Regions from separate parts of the Clostridium sp. DJ247 genome, predicted to be linked through region 2. Evidence: riboswitches for the same ligand, from Rfam matches in the RefSeq annotation. Region 2 holds a riboswitch; each other region holds the start of a gene.
What was found. A riboswitch is a leader RNA that binds a small molecule or an ion and turns the genes downstream of it on or off. The one in region 2 is predicted to bind cyclic di-AMP.

Region 1: linked by a shared signal. The riboswitch ahead of HGI79_RS04645 (cell wall hydrolase) and the one ahead of dapB (4-hydroxy-tetrahydrodipicolinate reductase) in region 2 are both predicted to bind cyclic di-AMP.
Region 3: linked by a shared signal. The riboswitch ahead of HGI79_RS21920 (cell wall hydrolase) and the one ahead of dapB (4-hydroxy-tetrahydrodipicolinate reductase) in region 2 are both predicted to bind cyclic di-AMP.

The regions. Positions count from the first base shown of each region.
Region 1 is NZ_JABAIW010000007.1:63,703-70,628, forward strand. It holds gene HGI79_RS04625 (methyl-accepting chemotaxis protein) at 1-125, opposite strand, end outside; gene HGI79_RS04630 (NAD(P)/FAD-dependent oxidoreductase) at 576-2,177, opposite strand; gene HGI79_RS04635 (CdaR family protein) at 2,180-3,313, opposite strand; gene cdaA (diadenylate cyclase CdaA) at 3,370-4,218, opposite strand; cyclic di-AMP (ydaO/yuaA leader) riboswitch at 4,355-4,479, shown strand; gene HGI79_RS04645 (cell wall hydrolase) at 4,482-5,009, shown strand; gene HGI79_RS04650 (NAD(P)/FAD-dependent oxidoreductase) at 5,369-6,229, opposite strand; gene trxA (thioredoxin) at 6,463-6,780, opposite strand; gene HGI79_RS04660 (hypothetical protein) at 6,917-6,926, opposite strand, start outside.
Region 2 is NZ_JABAIW010000070.1:4,120-11,045, forward strand. It holds gene ablB (putative beta-lysine N-acetyltransferase) at 1-581, opposite strand, end outside; gene ablA (lysine 2,3-aminomutase) at 565-1,836, opposite strand; gene dapB (4-hydroxy-tetrahydrodipicolinate reductase) at 1,881-2,702, opposite strand; cyclic di-AMP (ydaO/yuaA leader) riboswitch at 2,817-2,947, opposite strand; partial or broken gene HGI79_RS23565 (chloride channel protein) at 3,454-3,843, shown strand; gene HGI79_RS23570 (TrkA C-terminal domain-containing protein) at 4,006-4,215, shown strand; gene HGI79_RS19945 (GGDEF domain-containing protein) at 4,259-4,879, shown strand; gene HGI79_RS19950 (ABC transporter ATP-binding protein) at 5,300-6,926, opposite strand, start outside.
Region 3 is NZ_JABAIW010000105.1:439-4,960, forward strand. It holds gene HGI79_RS21915 (DUF2935 domain-containing protein) at 1-558, shown strand, start outside; cyclic di-AMP (ydaO/yuaA leader) riboswitch at 959-1,084, shown strand; gene HGI79_RS21920 (cell wall hydrolase) at 1,089-1,859, shown strand; gene HGI79_RS21925 (cell wall hydrolase) at 2,060-2,500, shown strand; gene HGI79_RS21930 (hypothetical protein) at 2,548-2,985, shown strand; gene HGI79_RS21935 (hypothetical protein) at 3,039-3,620, opposite strand; gene HGI79_RS21940 (DUF3892 domain-containing protein) at 3,767-3,997, opposite strand; gene HGI79_RS21945 (hypothetical protein) at 4,073-4,342, opposite strand.

The DNA of each region.
Region 1 (6,926 bases), on a different contig from region 2:
TCTCTTGAGTTTCCACCTTCAAAAAATCTTACCCAAATAAATCCTAAAAGGGGTATTATAATATTTGCCCAAAACATAACAAAGTTCATTTGTTTTTCTTCACCTTTTAATACATCTAATTTCATAATAATCCTCCTTATATTTAATGTATCTAATGTATCTAATATATCCATATATAAAATTTATGTGAATTTTATATATACGTAGAATATAGTTACCATCCTTATTTTCATATTACATTTTATAGTATTCTACAAAATATTTTGAAATTCCTCTATAAATTGCATTATTATTTTGTTAACTTATATTAATTAATGTTAACATTTTATGTGTTTAATTTACAATTTCCCTTAATTTCCTTTGTTTTCCCCCCTATTAAAAGTATATTGGTTCGAATATTTTTCAATTATATCTGCAACATACCTTCTATTTTTTAATAATATTAAAATAGGTAAAACCTCCAGTGTTATAATAGTTGTCGTAGGAAGTAAAAAAATAAACGCTAAAAAATTACATTTTATGTACATATTAAAACATATACATAAAATGTAATTTTTAAATACTTGCTAGAATGCTTAATATAATGGTTTGTAATCTTTCATTATACTCTCAGCCGTTTTCAACCCATCTACAGCTGCTGATACTATACCACCAGCAAAGCCTGCTCCTTCACCAGCAGGATATAAGCCCTCTACACTAATACTTTGAAGCTTTTCATTTCTAGTTATTCTAACTGGAGCAGATGTTCTTGTCTCTATTCCAGTTAGAACGGTATCCTTTGCTGCAAATCCTTTTATTTTGTTATCAAAATTAATTAAGCCTTCTTTTATGGATTCAGTAATATAACTAGGCAAACACTGTCTTAAGTCTCTAAATTCATAACCCGGTGTATAACTTGGTTTTATGTTACCCAATTTAGAAGATACTCTGTCTTCTAGGAAATCACCAACTAATTGAATTGGTGCCTTATACCCTTCTCCTCCTAGCAAATACGCTAGCCTCTCGTAATGCCTTTGGAATTCCATACCTTTAAGTGGTGAGTTTCCTTCAAAATCTCCTTCTCCTACAGTTACTACTATAGCAGCATTAGCGTTATCTTTATCTCTGCTAAAATAGCTCATACCATTGGTTACAACTCTACCTTCTTCTGAAGCTGCCGCTACAACTTCCCCTCCTGGACACATACAGAAACTATATACAGCCCTTCCAGTGCTTTTGGTTGTATGTGTAAGCCTATAATCTGCTGCCTTAAGTCTTGGGTGCTCTGCATATTTTCCATATTGATTAAAATTAATCATCTTCTGAGAATGTTCAGCTCTTACACCTATAGCAAAAGCTTTAGGTTCCATAAATATATCTCTTTTGTATAACATCTCGTAGGTATCTCTTGAACTGTGCCCTATTGCTAGTATTAATGCTTCACAAGGGATTTCTTCTCCATTTACTATAATTCCTTTTAGCCTTTTATCCTTAACTACTATATCCTCCAGTCTAGAATTAAATCTTATCTCTCCTCCAAGCTCTATTATCTTTTCTCTTATATTTTTTACTACTTCTTTTAGTATGTCTGTTCCTACATGAGGCTTCCCGCTATACACAATTTCCTCAGGTGCTCCACTTTTTACAAGCTCATCTAGTACATAATCACATCTAATATCTTTTATTCTGGTTGTAAGTTTCCCATCAGAAAAGGTTCCAGCTCCACCTTCCCCAAATTGTACATTGGATTCAACATTTAGCTCTCCTGTATTCCAGAATTTATTTATTGTATTAGTTCTATCCTCAACTTTTTCTCCTCTTTCAACAATAAGTGGCTTATATCCTCGCTGAGCCATTAAAAGGCCTGCAAACATACCTGCAGGACCCATACCAATTATTACTGGTCTGAACTCCATCTTCTTAGTTCCAAATTTAAATTCCTCTTTAAGCTTTTCTTCTTCCAATCTTACATCTTTATCTTTTACTTTCTGAATAAGCTTTAATTCATTTTCGCATTCTATTTCCACCGTATAGTTATACTTTATACTATCTTTTTTCCTTGCATCTACAGATTCTTTTAATATCTTAAACTTTTTTATATTTTCTACTGGTAACCTTAGTTTTTTACCAACCTTTCTTTTTAAGTCTTCTACATTTTCTTCTATATCTATTACAACATTACTTATTCTAATTGACATTTTTATCCTCCAATAACTTTTTTGCTTATAGTTACTTTAATATTTGTAGGATCTTGTGCAACCTTTGTTACCCCGTCAGGAAGGTTAACAGTTACATTTACAGTATGATCACCTTCGTTTAACGATGATAAATCAACAAAACAAGTTATATCTTCTTGTTTAAGATTATTTATAACCTCTTCTGTTCCAGCAACAGTTATGTTAACTTTACTATTACTTAGACTTACATTATAGTTATCCCCAAGATTCTTTGTCTGTATATCTAGATTAAATTGTTTTTGAGTACCTTTATCAAAATTAATTTTAACTTTAATTATACTGTTATTATTTACAAGAATTACACCTTTAGGAACTATAATTTTAGACTCTACTGTATCTTTATCTACTAGCTTATTTAAATCTATAGGCTCTGTATCTAAACTTGCTATACCAGATATTACATCATCATCTCCAGCAATATCCACATATGCTATAGTAGGAACTATAGCTTTTATTTTTCCACCATTATTTAGAGTTCCCTTTGTTTTTACATTAATTGGCACGCTTTTCGTCTTTTTAATAGGTATTATCACCTCTACAGAATTTGGAACTATATTCACACCCTTTATGATATTCCCAGACTTATCCTCCGCATTAGGAATTAGCATACCGTTTATATCCTTAGACAATCCTGTTATGTCACATTTTACTATAACATCATTTACTGCAGATACTATATCTGCTGGTCCATTTACTTGAACTTCTGTAGTCTTTATAACTGGCTGAAGAGCAAAAAAACCTTGCTTAATCTTTCCATCTAAAGTTACCTTTACTGGAACCACCTTTTGTTTTAAATCTTCCAAAATTATGCTGACCCATAAGTTATCCGTATTTACAATTCTTATATTATTGGGACTCTTTTTAATTTCTACTGGTATTTTATTTTCACCTTTTCTAACTACATAAGCATTTAAATCTGATTGCAGTTGAAAATCTTCTGCTTTTATAGAGTATATATCTAAAGCGTTTCCTCTTATAGTAATACTTACATTTAATGCCTCAATACCTACTGGAACTAGTTTAGCTTGAGTCAGTACATCCTTATTTATAACCTGAACTGGTACAGTTATTTTCCGCTCTCTTATTGGATTCTCCACATTAAAGATATACAGCCATAAAACGAAGGAAGCTATTACACAACAAATTTTGATAATTAATTGTCGGTTTTTAGCCTTTTCTTCCACTCCATCACCCGCTCTCTAAAGGTTAGCTTTTTATGTTGTCTTCTTTTAATTATTCTAATTAAAATATCTTTTAGTCTATCCTTATTATAATTTCTTGTTAAAACTCCATTCACTGCAAGGGATACAATACCTGTTTCTTCTGACACAACTATTATTAATGCATCAGAATTTTCTGAGATACCTATAGCAGCTCTGTGTCTAGTACCAAGCTTTTTATTTAATTCTGTGTTATTAGTCAGAGGTAAAAAACAGCCTGCAGATATTATCCTATCATTTCTTATTACTGCAGCTCCATCATGTAGTGGAGTATTTACTACAAATATATTTTCTAACAATTCTGTGGAAACTAAAGCATCTAGTTTTGTGCCTGTGTTGATTATATCTCCAAGTCCAGTTAACTGTTCTACTATTATTAAAGCACCAGTTCTACTTTTTGATAGATTTTCAATAGAACTGACAATTTCAGTTACCACTCTTTCCATAGTTTCCTCATCTTCTAATATATGTTTATCACTAAATGCACTTCTTCCTAAATGTTCTAATACTCTACGAATTTCCGGTTGAAATATTATAATGAAAGACAGTACACCTATTGTTATCGTTTTTGTTAATATCCAATTAAGCATAGTTAAATTTAAAAAACTACTTACAGGAATAAGTAAAATAATAAGTATTATTCCCTTTAAAAGCTGTTCAGCTCTTGTTTCCTTTATCAACATGTAACTTTTGTAAAAAATATAAGATACCGCTAGTATATCCATTACAGAAGATATACTAATATTTTTTATAGAGTTAACTACTATGTCCAGTATTTCCACCCACTTCACCACCCTGAAAAATAATATCTATTTACAATTATACACTATTTAATATTGTTTATATCAAATGAAAATTTGATTTTATAAATTATTAAAAAATTTTTTATGTTTTGTATTATTTTTTCTTTAACGGGTATAATACCATTAGCCTAAGTTTTATTAAACGCGGGGAAACCAAGATTTTGGGGTGAATCGTTTTATACGTAGGTTATGCCTTTACCGAACCCGTCAGCTAACCCCGTAGGTAAAAGGAGAGGATTATATTGAAAAAAATTATTTTCTTTATAGGTTTTTTATTTACATTTTTATTTTTTTCTACAAATAAGGTAAATGCAAAAGACCCTAATACTGTTGACTCAACCTTGTTCAATCAACAAGACCAAATAGTTCAAGTTTTCAACTATTCTGGTCAGAAAATCTATGTTACTCAGGATGATATTCATTTAATGGCTAAAGTAGTTTATGCTGAAAGTAACTGTGAACCTTTTGAAGGTAAAGTAGCAGTAGCTTCAGTAATTCTAAATCGAGTGAGATATCCTGAGTTTCCTAAAACAATAGAAGGCGTAATAAAACAAAAAGGTGCTTTTTCATGTATAAGAAACGGTAACATAAACGTAACTGCTGATGAGAGTAGCTATAAAGCCGTATTTGAAGCTTTGAAAGGAGAAGACCCTACAGAAAAGGCAGTTTTCTTTTATAACCCAAGGATAGCAACATCTCAATGGATGAAAAACATAAATAAGAAAAATATTAAAACCATTGGAAATCATGTATTCTTTGTAGTTAACTAGACATATCCTTTCTTTAGCTAATATATAGCTAAGCACATATATAAATAACCCTATACACTAAAATTGGTGTATAGGGTTATTTATATTAATTCCAAAAGGTTTCAAATCAAAAATTTTACTTATTCATAGGGATATGTTACCAGTTGTGAAGGCACATTTAAATACTTTTTTAATGAGTCTTAGCTCAGATTTGAGAAAAAAACTTAGAACCTAGATATGTTTCAGCGAAGCGAGTTTATCTAGGTTCTTAGCTTTTTCTCAAATCTGAACTTTAGACTCATAAAAAGTATTTATAGTGCCGAATAACTGGTAACATATCCCGGGGGCATACGTAAAGTTTTGGGTTTATAACCGCTACATTATTCCAAAGAGTTTAAATACAGTACTGCATTTAGTGCTGCGGTTTGCCCTTGCCCTGCCGCTTTTAAATACTGATATGGCTTACTCACACAGTCCCCAGCTGCAAAACATCCCCGAATATTTGTATTCATATTTAAATCTACCTGGATATGTTCATCCTCCATTAATAGTCCTGGCACAAGTTGGCTTGGTGCTACACTATCCTTCAATACAAATATTCCATCTGTAATAATTTCACCATTTTTTAAAATTAATTTTTTAACCCTATCTTCTCCGTGTATTTCTGCTGGTTTATCCTTAACTATTTGTATACTAGTTCTTAAGTCATAAGTTCCATTATACATGGGTATATAATAAAGTTTATCAGTTAGCTCGCTTACATAGTTTGCTTCTTCTTCTGCTTCTTTATTATAACCTATAATTGTTACTATTTTTCCTCTATACAGTGGAGCATCACAAGTAGCACAGTATCCTACGCCTTTTCCTAGAAACTCTTCTTCACCTTTAATAGGTTTTGTGTACTCCATTCCTGTTGCTATAATAACTGCTTTTGCTTCATACATTTTATCGTTTACTGCTAGTGCAAAATATTCTCCCATGGCGTATACATTATTTACTCTTTCATAAGTAATGCTTATATTCATAGAATTTATGTGTTTTTCAAATTGTGCTTTCAGCTCATTACCAGTAACATCGTAAAAACCTAAATAATTATTTACTTTAGGTGCCTTTACAAGCTTGTTGCTTAGGTCTTTATATCCAAATATAATTATATTTTTATTTCTTATTTTTGCATTAATGGCAGCTGCTAATCCCGCTGGACCACTGCCAATTATAGCTATGTCATACCTGTTATTCAAAAATTTTCACACCTCTCATCAATTCTTGTAAATTTTATCCGATGACTACCCGCTCTAATACTCCCATCTTCTCCAAAGTGGGAGTAAAGAGCAACTACGTCCCTGTATTCATTCAACTAAGAATCAGGTGGGGTCAAAACCCCATCTGATTCAAGTTTCACTTTATTTAACTTTACATATATATAAAATGGCAAACTAATACAATACTAATTTGCCATCCTATCTCAATACATTTAGATATGTTTTTCTATCAAGCTCTTAATAGCCTCTTTTGGTCTAAACCCAACTAATGTCTCAGCTACTTTTCCATTTTTAAATACTATAATAGTAGGTATGCTTGACACTTTATACTGTGTTGAAGCTACAGGGTTCTCATCAACATTCAATTTGTAGAAATCTGCTTTGCCTTTAAGTTCATTTGATAGTTCTTCAAATATAGGAGCTAACATTTTACATGGTCCACACCAGGTAGCCCAAAAGTCAACAACTACAGGAGTTGATGAAGCATTAATTATTTCATGAAAACTTGTATCTTTTATTTCTTTCATAATTACTTTTACCTCCAAATATAATTATATGCAACACTATTAATTTTATATAATTTTAATTTATACTATATTATTCTAACAGTCAATTTTTTCATTAATATTATTATAATTTACAAAGAAAGTATATGTATTTAAGCTTTTAATTATTT
Region 2 (6,926 bases):
ATATCTGCTGAGGCCACACTAATTACCTTCCCGTTATCAATAGCAACCTTATATAAAACTTTTTCCTTCATAGTTTGTCTTATATATTCCTCATCATAAACTGGAGAAGGGTATGTGAAAAAAATATTAGAGAATAGTTCAGCCATTTGCTTTACATCACTTTCTTGTGCATTTCTTATACAATACTTAGAGTCATCATTATATGAAAAAGTATCATTTTTCTCTAGAGATTGACTTAAATATAAATTTTCCTTAGATGAATTTTTCCTAAGCTTTCTATTACTGCTAATAAAGTAAGACATACAAAATGCATCCTGCCCTTTAAAATAACCATCTATTTTACCTTCTAATTGAAACTTTGCATCAACAAAATTTCTAAATGAATTGATATCACAGTTACAAATAACCTTGCCTAAATGATTCTTCGATGCAAAGTGAATTATTCTCTTTAGATTTTGTACTGAAATATCTTTAAAATCAATTATCTTCACACGGCTATTAGTATAGTCCACATATATTTTAGCTAAATCTATTTTAATATAAGAATTATTATTTAATTTACAGCTATCTACATTTCTCATACTGTTCTCTCCTTTTTATTCTAACATTACTTCTTGGTGTTAGGCAGACCCACTCATCTCTAAGGAGTTTTTCTAGACCTTTATACTCATCCTTCTTAAACTTGTTGCATATTCCACAACTTTTACATTCATGTGTTTTGTCAGATGGTTCAGTATAAGTGCATAATATTCCTTCGTAGTTTCTCAATATTAATTTTTCTGGTGATTGTGATACTAAATATTGAGGGTTTATAGGTATTTTTCCACCACCTCCAGGAGCATCAACTACAAATGTAGGTACCGCAAATCCAGAAGTATGCCCACGTAAAAGCTCAATAATTTCTACACCTGTTGAAACTGTTGTTCTAAAATGCTCAATTCCTTCAGATAAATCGCATTGATATATATAGTAGGGTCTTACTCTATTTTTTACTAACTCATGCATGAGACTTTTCATGATATAAGGACAGTCATTAATATTCCTTAACAGTACAGACTGATTTCCCAAAGGAACCCCTGAATCTGCAAGCATTTTACATGCTAATATTGATTCTTCGGTTATTTCACTTGGATGATTGAAATGTGTATTAATCCAAACTGGATGATACTTCTTTATGATATTGCATAGATTATCAGTTATTCTTTGTGGCATAACAACTGGCACTCTAGTTCCAATTCTTATAACCTCCACATGTTTTATATTTCTTAGATTTTCTAATATAAATTCAAGTTTTTCATCCGATATACACAGTGCATCACCACCTGATAACAATACATCTCGAACTTCTTTATGGCATTTTATATACTCAATAGCCCTCAAGATATCATTATTTGATAAAGAAACATCTTCTTGTCCTGCAAAACGTCTTCTTGTGCAATGTCTGCAATACATAGAACATTGTTCAGTAACTAGAAGCAGAACCCTATCTGGATATCTGTGGGTTAATCCGGGGACAGGCGAATCTAAAGTTTCATGCAGTGGATCACTGCTATCATATTTAGAAACTTTTACCTCATGAGTAGTTGGAATTGCTTGTCTTCTAATAGGACATTTATAGTTATCCACATCAATTAGCGTTGCATAATAAGGTGTTATAGCCATTTTTAGCTTTTTAAGACTAGCCTTTACTCCCTCTTTTTCTTCTTCAGTAAGGTTAACTACTTGTTTTAATTCTTCAAGGGTAGTAATTCTATTAGCAATTTGCCATTCCCAGCTATTCCACTGTTTTTCTGTTACCTCTTTCCATAATGGTATATCTTTATAGTTTCTTTTCAACTTAAACACTCCTTTTAAAAGTTAACAATAATATATCAAACTATTTATATTGCATTCGTCTCTTTTGATAGATATAAATCTGCTATAACTTTTGATAAACCTAGCACATCACTCATCTCATAAAAGCCAATTTTGTTTTGCACAAAGTTTACTGCGTGAATTGCACCCAAAGCAAAAACTTTTCTTGAAAAGGACTCATGAGAAATTGTAATTCTATCATTCTCACCAGCAATTAACACCTCATGTTTTCCAACTACACCACCAGCACGCACTGCATTTATAGGTATATCTGCTTCATCAATGTCTTTACCTGAGTATAATAAACCTTTCTCTATTTCCTTAGCTATCTTTAATGCTGTACCAGATGGGCTATCTTTCTTGTTTTTATGATGGATTTCCGAAATGTGAAAATCATAATTATTCAATAAAATAGATGCTAAATTTGTTAGAATCATGAGTACATTGACTCCAAGTGTTATATTGGGCGCATATACTATTCCATTATGATTATTTCGAGCTAAAATTTCTATTTTCTTTAAATCTACTTCTGAAAAACCTGTAGTACCAATCACCATGTTAACTTTCATCTTTGATACTATCTCTGCATTTTTCAAAGTAGCCTCAGGTTTAGAAAAATCAATGACTACATTTGGCTTAGACTTTAATAACGTTTCTTCTAATTTATCGGTGCTCTCTATTTTAATTCCAATTTCCTGAATTCCAATAACTTCACCTAAATCTTTTCCTTTTTTAGTACTATCAGGACTACACATAGCTGACACAAGTTTTATATCCTTATGCTCTAGCAATGTTTTTGCAATTTCTCTTCCTGTCTTACCAATACCAATTAAACATACTCTTATCATAAAAAATCCTCCTTAATTATTCCCAAAATAATAAGCTGCAGAGAAGTCTCTGCAGCTTATAAAGCCTGATTATTTATAGGTATACCAAAAAAAGTATAATATGAGTATACCAAAAAAACTTCTCTTCAACGCTTACGAGATTAGCTGACGGATTCGGGTCGAAGAAACTAACCCTACTTGTTATGATAACAAGATTCACCCCAAAAATTGGTTCTCCCGCTCAATTGATTCAGCGCTACTAGTATTTTATTTTTTTAATAACTACATGTTTTTCCATAATTTTAATATGGTGCACCATAAATAAAATTCAGATAAAAATTAGTTGTCATTTTTCATTAATACTTAAATCTTTATTTGAGAATTAGTAAGTTCTTTATACTTATCGCTCTGTATATATAACCATATCACTTTAATATATATGTGTCAATATATATATATCGATATATATTGACACATATATATGTAGGTGTTAATATTATAAATTGGAATCTAGGAGTTTAATGCAGTTATCTTGCGTAATTTTTCCTTAGCTCTACAACTAGTTGTGTTATAAAATTTTATAAAAATTTTATCCATTCGACTATCATCCCTAAGACTCTCACTTCTACAAGCGGTGAGTTAAGAGCTGATATGCGTTGGATTGGTTCAACTATAATTCAGATGGGGTCAAAAACCCCACCTGAATTAAGTTTCACTTTATCTTGTACTTTAGAATAGGGGTAAATTAACGGAAGCAAATGAGTATAATACTACTTATAATACTTTATTTCACTGGAATAATTTTAAATTTAAGCTTATAATTGAAGGAATTATTGTAGGTGTATTTACAGGATTTATTGTCGTATTATATCGATATTTGCTAGAAGATTCTTTAAACATAATTAACAAACTTTATATGATATTGTCTCAAAAGTATTGGCTTCTTCCTTTTTGGGTTGCAGCTCTAATAATTATAGGTTACATAATAGGGCTACTAGTTAAAAAGGAGCCTATGATTAGTGGTAGTGGAATTCCCCAAGTGAAAGGAGTTCTGCTAAGAAAAATTGATATGGACTGGTTAAAGGTTATTCTTGGTAAATTTATTGACGGAGTATTGTCTATTGGATCAGGACTTTCTCTTAGAAGAGAAGGTCCTTCAGTTTAATTAGGTGCTTCGGTAGGCTTAGGATTTAGCAGAATTTTCAATTTTATAATTCCAAACCTATTTATGAATCTTTACTTGATAGATTTTTAAATCGCAATACATAGTAATAAAGTTATTAAATACAATAGAACAAAAGCTATATTAGAAATTGCTGGATGTATGGGATCAATGCTGGATGGCAAGAAAATAAAGGAAGTTGAATGGCCTGATGACTGCTTATTAGTTGGTGTTAAACGAGGGGGAAAGGAAATAATCCCAAAAGATAATACTTTAATTTACCCTGGAGATTATCTTATTGTTCTCACTAACGAGTATAAAGCTGCTTGGATAACTGAATCACTATCAGTAATGGTGAATAATTGTAAGTAAAAATCATAAAGTTAACAATTATATATTGGAGGTTGCTTATGGAATGGATATGACACTTGCTTCAAAGGAAGAAATAATATCTAAAATTGAAGAATTAATACTTAAGAATGAAGGTCCCTTTAGTGTAGTAGTAGCTGATATTGATGATTTTAAAAATTTAAATAATTTATATGGCAATCCTATCGGTGACGAAGTAATAAAAAAATTTATTTCAATTTTAAACAATAACTTATCTTCTACAGACCTTATTAGTAGAAATGGTGATGAATTTACTATACTACTTGTGAAAAAAGGTGCTGAAAGAAGTTTTATGGAGTTGGAGGAGATAAGAAGATATTTATCAGATAACACATTTAGCTTAAATTATGACGATAAAACTGAGAATATTTACTTTACTTTAAGCTTCGGAGTGGCAAGTTATCCTAGAGATGCTAAGAATGTAGTTGAACTTTTTAGAGTAGCAGATAGTGCTTTGTTTAGAGCAAAGGAATTAGGTAAAAATAGAATCTGCCTCTCTGAAGCAGAAAGCATGGTTTTAAAATCAAATTATTTTACTAAGACTCAACTTGACAGACTTTCTAAGCTTTCTAAATCAACGGATAGGACTGAAGCGTTTCTTCTAAGGGAGGCCCTTGACGATTTATTTAAAAAATATAGTAAATAACTTGCTTATATGAGATTAAAAAAGTAGTATAATAAGGACTTAATCCTTGTTTCTTCTCAGTTAAAAGATATGGAAAGTAAGTATCTGAGTTAAAAATAGAACGTATATAAATAAGGCTAGAGAAAAAGAAAGTTTTAGATTCTATAGAAAAGCATTTATTTGATTAATCAAAGTAAAACTAAAACTCTACAAGTAGTGATGTTACTTACTTGTAGAGTTTTATTAAAATATTCTAGTTCAAAATAAAACAAAAAATATACAACTTCAACCTCTACACGTGGTGGGTTAGCGTCTGCTATACGCTGTACTGATTCAATTGATACTTAGAATACTCAAATTTGTCCGAAACCCCATCTGAGTAAAGTTTCACTTTATAATATAAATAGACACAGAATTAAATCTATGTCTATTTGTAAATTTCTATGAAACCTGTTCAAATTGTAAATTATATAGAGAAGCATATACACCCTTTTGGTTTATAAGTTCTTCGTGAGTACCTGATTCTTCTATGCCATCACTTGTTAAAACAAGTATTTTATCAGCATTTTTTATAGTACTCAATCTATGTGCAATGACAATAGTAGTTCTATTCTTAGCTAATTCCTCAAGGGATTTTTGTATATATTTTTCACTTTCGTTGTCAAGAGCAGAGGTTGCCTCATCCAGGATTAATATAGGAGGATTTTTCAAGAAGGCTCTTGCAATAGAAATTCTTTGTTTCTGCCCTCCCGAAAGCTTAACTCCTCTCTCTCCTACGAAAGTATCATACCCATTTTCTAAGTTCATTATAAATTCATGGGCATTAGCTTTTTTAGCAGCTTCAACTATTTCATCATTAGAAGCTCCTGGTTTACCGTAAGCAATATTTTCCTTTATAGTACCTGTAAACATGTATACATCCTGCTGTACAATACCTATGGAGTTTCTCAAAGATTTTAACTTTATATCCTTAATGTCAACTCCATCTATAGTTATAGTTCCCTTACTAATCTCATAGAATCTCGGAATAAGGCTGCAGAAGGTTGTTTTTCCACTGCCAGACGGACCTACTAAAGCAATATTCTTTCCTGCTTGAATTTTTATGCTTATATTATCTAATATTGTGTTTGTATTATATCCAAAAGATACATTTTTAAATTCTATTTCCCCTTTAGGATTTTTTATATCCTTAGCATCTTCCTTGTCTTGTATATCTGGTTGCGTATTCATGATTTCTAAAAATCTTTCAAAGCCAGTTATTCCTCTCTGATATTGTTCAGTAAAGTTCACTAGCTTATCAATAGGATTTAAAAATATATTGATATATAATATATATATTACTAAATCCGATACTTTTGTTTCACCACGGCTAATAAAGATACCACCTACTAGTATTACAGCTAAATAAAGAATTCCCTGAAAAAATCCATTACCACTAAAGAATTTTCCCATTATGAAATATCCTGTTTCTTTTGTCTTTAGAAACTCTTCATTTCCCATTTTAAATTTTTCATTTTCAATATGCTCGTTTGAGAAAGATTTTACAACTCTTATACCTGAAAGACTGTCTTGAATTTGAGCGTTAACATTAGCAATTTTTTCTCTATTCTTTTTAAATATATATTTCATCTTTTTATTATAAAAGTAGGAAAAATAAAGCATAGCTAAGGTTATAAAGAATAAAATAGCTGTAATTTTAACATTTATATTCATTAATATTGCAAAAGAACCTAGTATTTTCAATATAGATATGAATACATCCTCAGGTCCATGATGAGCAAGCTCTGAAATGTCAAAAAGATCAGTAACTATTCTAGACATAAGCTTACCGGTGTTATTGCTATCATAATATGAAAATGAAAGCTTTTGTAAATGATTAAAAATATCACTTCTCATATTTGCTTCCATCTTAGCTCCCATTATATGCCCCCAAGATGTTATATAGTACTGACAGAAATATCTAATTACATACATAAGAAATAAACCTATTCCTATATAAATAACCAGATGGATTATCTGGCTGCTGCTTTGTGTATACACATCATTTAACATGTATCTAACTATAAGT
Region 3 (4,522 bases), on a different contig from region 2:
TTAAGCATCTTATATGAATTAATAGCTGGAAAAGTAAAAATTAATATGCCCCCAACATTTCTGAATCATATGGTTAATGAACTTGAGGAATATATTCTTGTTCTAAATTGTATTGCACATAGCCAAGTAGCAGTAGCCAATTCCCTGCATTATCACCTGTTATGGCTGCCTGATGCTTCAGGACATGCCTCTGCTATTTCTAGTTCTCTTGATATGTCTGAAAAGTCTTTGATTAAGGTAAGCAGAAGATTTACTAAAGAGTTCGATAACCTTTATTTAAAGTCTATTGAAGAAAAAGGCTATACAAGAACTGGACTAATGGATTTTCCAGCTATTCATAAGCTTAATACAGATGCTGATTCTGAAATTGATGTCTTTAAAGAATTTTTAGGAGATTTAGAGAAGTCAATCTTAGATAAAAAGGTATTAGGTTATCTTAAACCTTTAATGACTGATCATATGTATAGAGAGGAATGTTATTATCAAATAAAACTTTCTAGAGTGTCAGAAGTCACTCCACCTGCATGTGATCCAACTAGACCTAGAATCATGGATTAACATAGAACATTAGGATATAGATACCCATGCCCGAAATTTAACTTATACTACGGTATATATTACCATGTTTCGTCACGTTAAATATTTTTAATTAGTCTAAAGCTCAAATTTGAGAAAAGCCTAAGAACTTTGATAAACTCGTACCTCAAACATATCTAAAGTTCTAAGGTTTTTCTCAAATTTTCGCTAAGACTAATAAAAAAATATTTAAATGTGACTTCAACATTGGTAATATGTACCTACGTATAAGTTAAATTTAAGTTGTGGGTATCTATAGTAATACTGTGTGGACAATGGCCCAACACAGTATTTTTTATACTTTTTATAATATATATTCCTTCGTTTCCAACAATTCACCATAGAACCAACCTGGAACTTTTGTTACAATAACAGTTGCAAAGAAGCAAATAAGCCGAATCTCCTTATGGAGTACGGGGGATCTATAATAGGGGTGAATCTTTATATTGAAGTAGGGTGCCTCAACCCGAACCCGTCAACTAACCTCGGAGGCAAAAGAGGAGGATAACTATATGTTAAAATCAAAAACATTAAAATCAATGCTACTCACGATAACGTTGTCAATACTATCAGCTAGCTCTGTACATGCTGCAGGTTATACTGTTCAGTCCGGTGATTCACTTTACAATATAGGTAAGCTTTTCAATACAACAACCAGCATACTGATGCAGAATAACAATCTTTTAAACAGCTATATATATCCTGGCCAAAAGTTAAGTGTTCCAAGCAGGACATATACTGTACAGACTAATGATTCCCTCTACTTAGTGTCTAGAAAATATGGAGTATCACTTCTTTCACTAAGACACGCTAATAACGAGTGGGACAATCTTATTTATCCTGGCCAATCTTTAAACATACCTGCTTCAAATAGTTTAGTTAGCAAACCACAAGCATCTAGTGGTGTTATTTCTTATACAGCTAGTGACGTGGATTTATTAGCAAGACTAATAACTGCGGAGGCAGAAGGACAGCCTTATAACGCAAAGGTAGCTGTAGGAGCAGTAGTAGTGAACAGAGTTCAAGACTCTCGTTTCCCTAAAACAATAAGTGATGTAATATATCAAAAAGATGCTGGTTATTATCAATTTACACCAGTACTAAATGGTTTTATTAATAAACCTGCATCTGCTGAATCTATAAAGGCTGCTAGAGAAGCTCTTACTGGTGCTGATCCAACTAATGGAGCTTTATATTACTTCGATGACAGCACAACTAACAAATGGCTTTGGGCGAAAACTGTAGCTTTAAGAGCAGACAGAATGGTTTTCTCATATTATTAAAACACATTAAAAGATTGCCTGTATTATGGCAGTCTTTATTTTTTATAATTTATAGTAACTTTTTTTACTCCACCTTCATAGTATATATATGTAACAACAATTTTGAAAAGTGTTATTATAAACATATTTATAAACCTGCACATTTTGCTCAACTGCTAAATAAACTAATATCATGCGAATATTTTATGAGGTGATACATTATGCCAATGTCAGATAGAGAGCTGCTGGCAAGGATAATCAAATGTGAAGCTGGCGGAGAGGGCGAGAATGGAATGAAGGCAGTTGCCACTACTGTTATGAACAGAGTAAGAGTTCCGTCTGGTGAATACCGCAGAATATGCCAGGGCGACGTTAGAAAGGTAATCTATCAGAAAGGTCAATTTGACTGTATGAGACCGGTTTTAGGGGGAGTACCTAATCCTCAGACTATTTGGGCTAATCCTCCAGAAGCCATACACTATAGAATAGCAGATTGGGCAATAGCAGGCAGCAGATTATTTACAATAGGATATTCACTATGGTATTTTAATCCATATGCTCCTTGTCCTTATACTTTCCCATATAATGGCAATGGTAGTTTTCAAGTAAAGATTGCTAACCACTGTTTTTATAATCCTACTGCTGGCTATTTTGAAACTTAGTTTATTACTCACTTAAATAATAACAATTAATTTATGGAGGTCATTCTATGTTTCCTCAATGTTACTTAAACTGTGGTAACCCTTATTACAGATCAGCACCTATTCCTAGTGTATTTCCTGGACCTACACCTACACCAAGCATGATGCCAACTCCAGGTACAATGCCAACTCCAGGTGCAGCACCAGTCACTGCCCCAACAATTGGACCAGCACCTACACCTGGTGACTTTGACGTAGAGCCTGATTCTCCTACAGTTTTGGATATAGGATATACTCAAGGATATCTAAGACGACAAATAGGTAGGCTATTACGTGTAACTTTCTTAGTTGGTACTGATACCCTACAAGATCGTTCCGGTATATTAGAAACTGTTGGAATTAGTTACATTATATTGAGAGAAACAGGGTCTAATATACGTACCTTATGTGATATTTATTCAATTAAATTTGTATCCATAATACCATCAGCAGCAGAAATGGCGTAAATATATGTTAATTCACAAATAAGGCCAGTAATTACTGGTCTTATTTTGTCACTTCATCTCCATTTGTATGTAAAACTAATACTTGCTCTTAGAAAGCGATTTATCTTATCAATTTCATAATTAGTATCCTTTAATTTAAAAAATATCAGCGATATAGCCTCCCACAAAAAAATCCAACCACCTATGTTTACTCCTTCTAACATTGTATTGCAAAAAATATCTCTATTTAATTTACTTTCTAATGAAAAACCTATAAGAAGAAGTAAAAAGGATATTAGTATATAATTAAGGGCATTTATGTAGGAATCCTTTAAGGAAAGCTTTTTTAGCCTAAGCTTAAGTAAATAATAACTTTCTAATGCTGAAACTACTAATTTTTCTTTTTTTTCATCTCTATTCTCTTCTGTTATAAAAAAATTTATGTCTATACCATATTCAATAGGAATATCAGAAGAACAATCCTCTAAATATAGCTGTATGTTTTTATCTATATCTCTTATCTTCAAAGGAGCATTATCTAAGTTGTTGAAGATATTTAGATATTTTTCTACACTAATATCAATTATATAATTCCTTGTATTTTCATTGATATCATAGATATCATATATATTCTTTAAGTAATTTTTTTCTCTCATATTATAATACAATCTCCTGCTTCTCTGTTTTTAAGTTAACACTCTTATTCTTACATATGCGAATAGTTTGTAACTTATTATTTATTTAAACACAAATAGCACTTTCAGTTATGAAAAACTAGAGATTGAAATATAACCCATATGCTTCAAAATGTTGGTATATCATCTAAGTTGTCACTTTCCACGTCATTAGGATTACTTCTTAAATACTGTCTTCCATTTCTCGCTGTTCCTACATTTACTCCTTCTATCAAATGATCCTTAGCCATCATAATAGCTTCATCAATAGAATAAACATTGCCATTTTCTAGCATTATGTCAGTAATGTCCCCATGATTATTTTTCTTAACCTTTATTATTTTTGATTTGTTATCCATATTAATTCCTCCTTTTATTTAACCAGCACATCTACAAATATTTAATTAGTAACTATTAAATTATATCCTTAGTTCTTACTTAACATATGCATTTACAACAGTTGATACATAATGATCTCTCCCCTCCTTTACCATTGCCACAATTTTAGGTGCTTGTGGTTCATCTACATAAATGCTATAAGCATTCAGTCCTATTTGATCTAGTTCTTTATTTCTGTTAACTACTAATCTAGAGTTTCCTTTGTATTCATAACCATCACAAGCAGTACGAAACTGATCCTCCAGCTGGTCCGCTTGACAATCAATTTGCTTTATATCCTTTAAAACCTCTTCTATATGTCTCATTTTCTCCCTCCTAAGATAATGCTGTAGGGTTACACATTGGAAACTTAACTTATACGTAGGAATATGTTGACAAAACTGAAAGCACATTTAAAAACTTTTTTATCAATCTTAGTGAAGTGTTTTAGAAAACCTTAGAGCCTTATATATGTTTGAGCGCAGCGAGTTTATATAAGGTTCTTA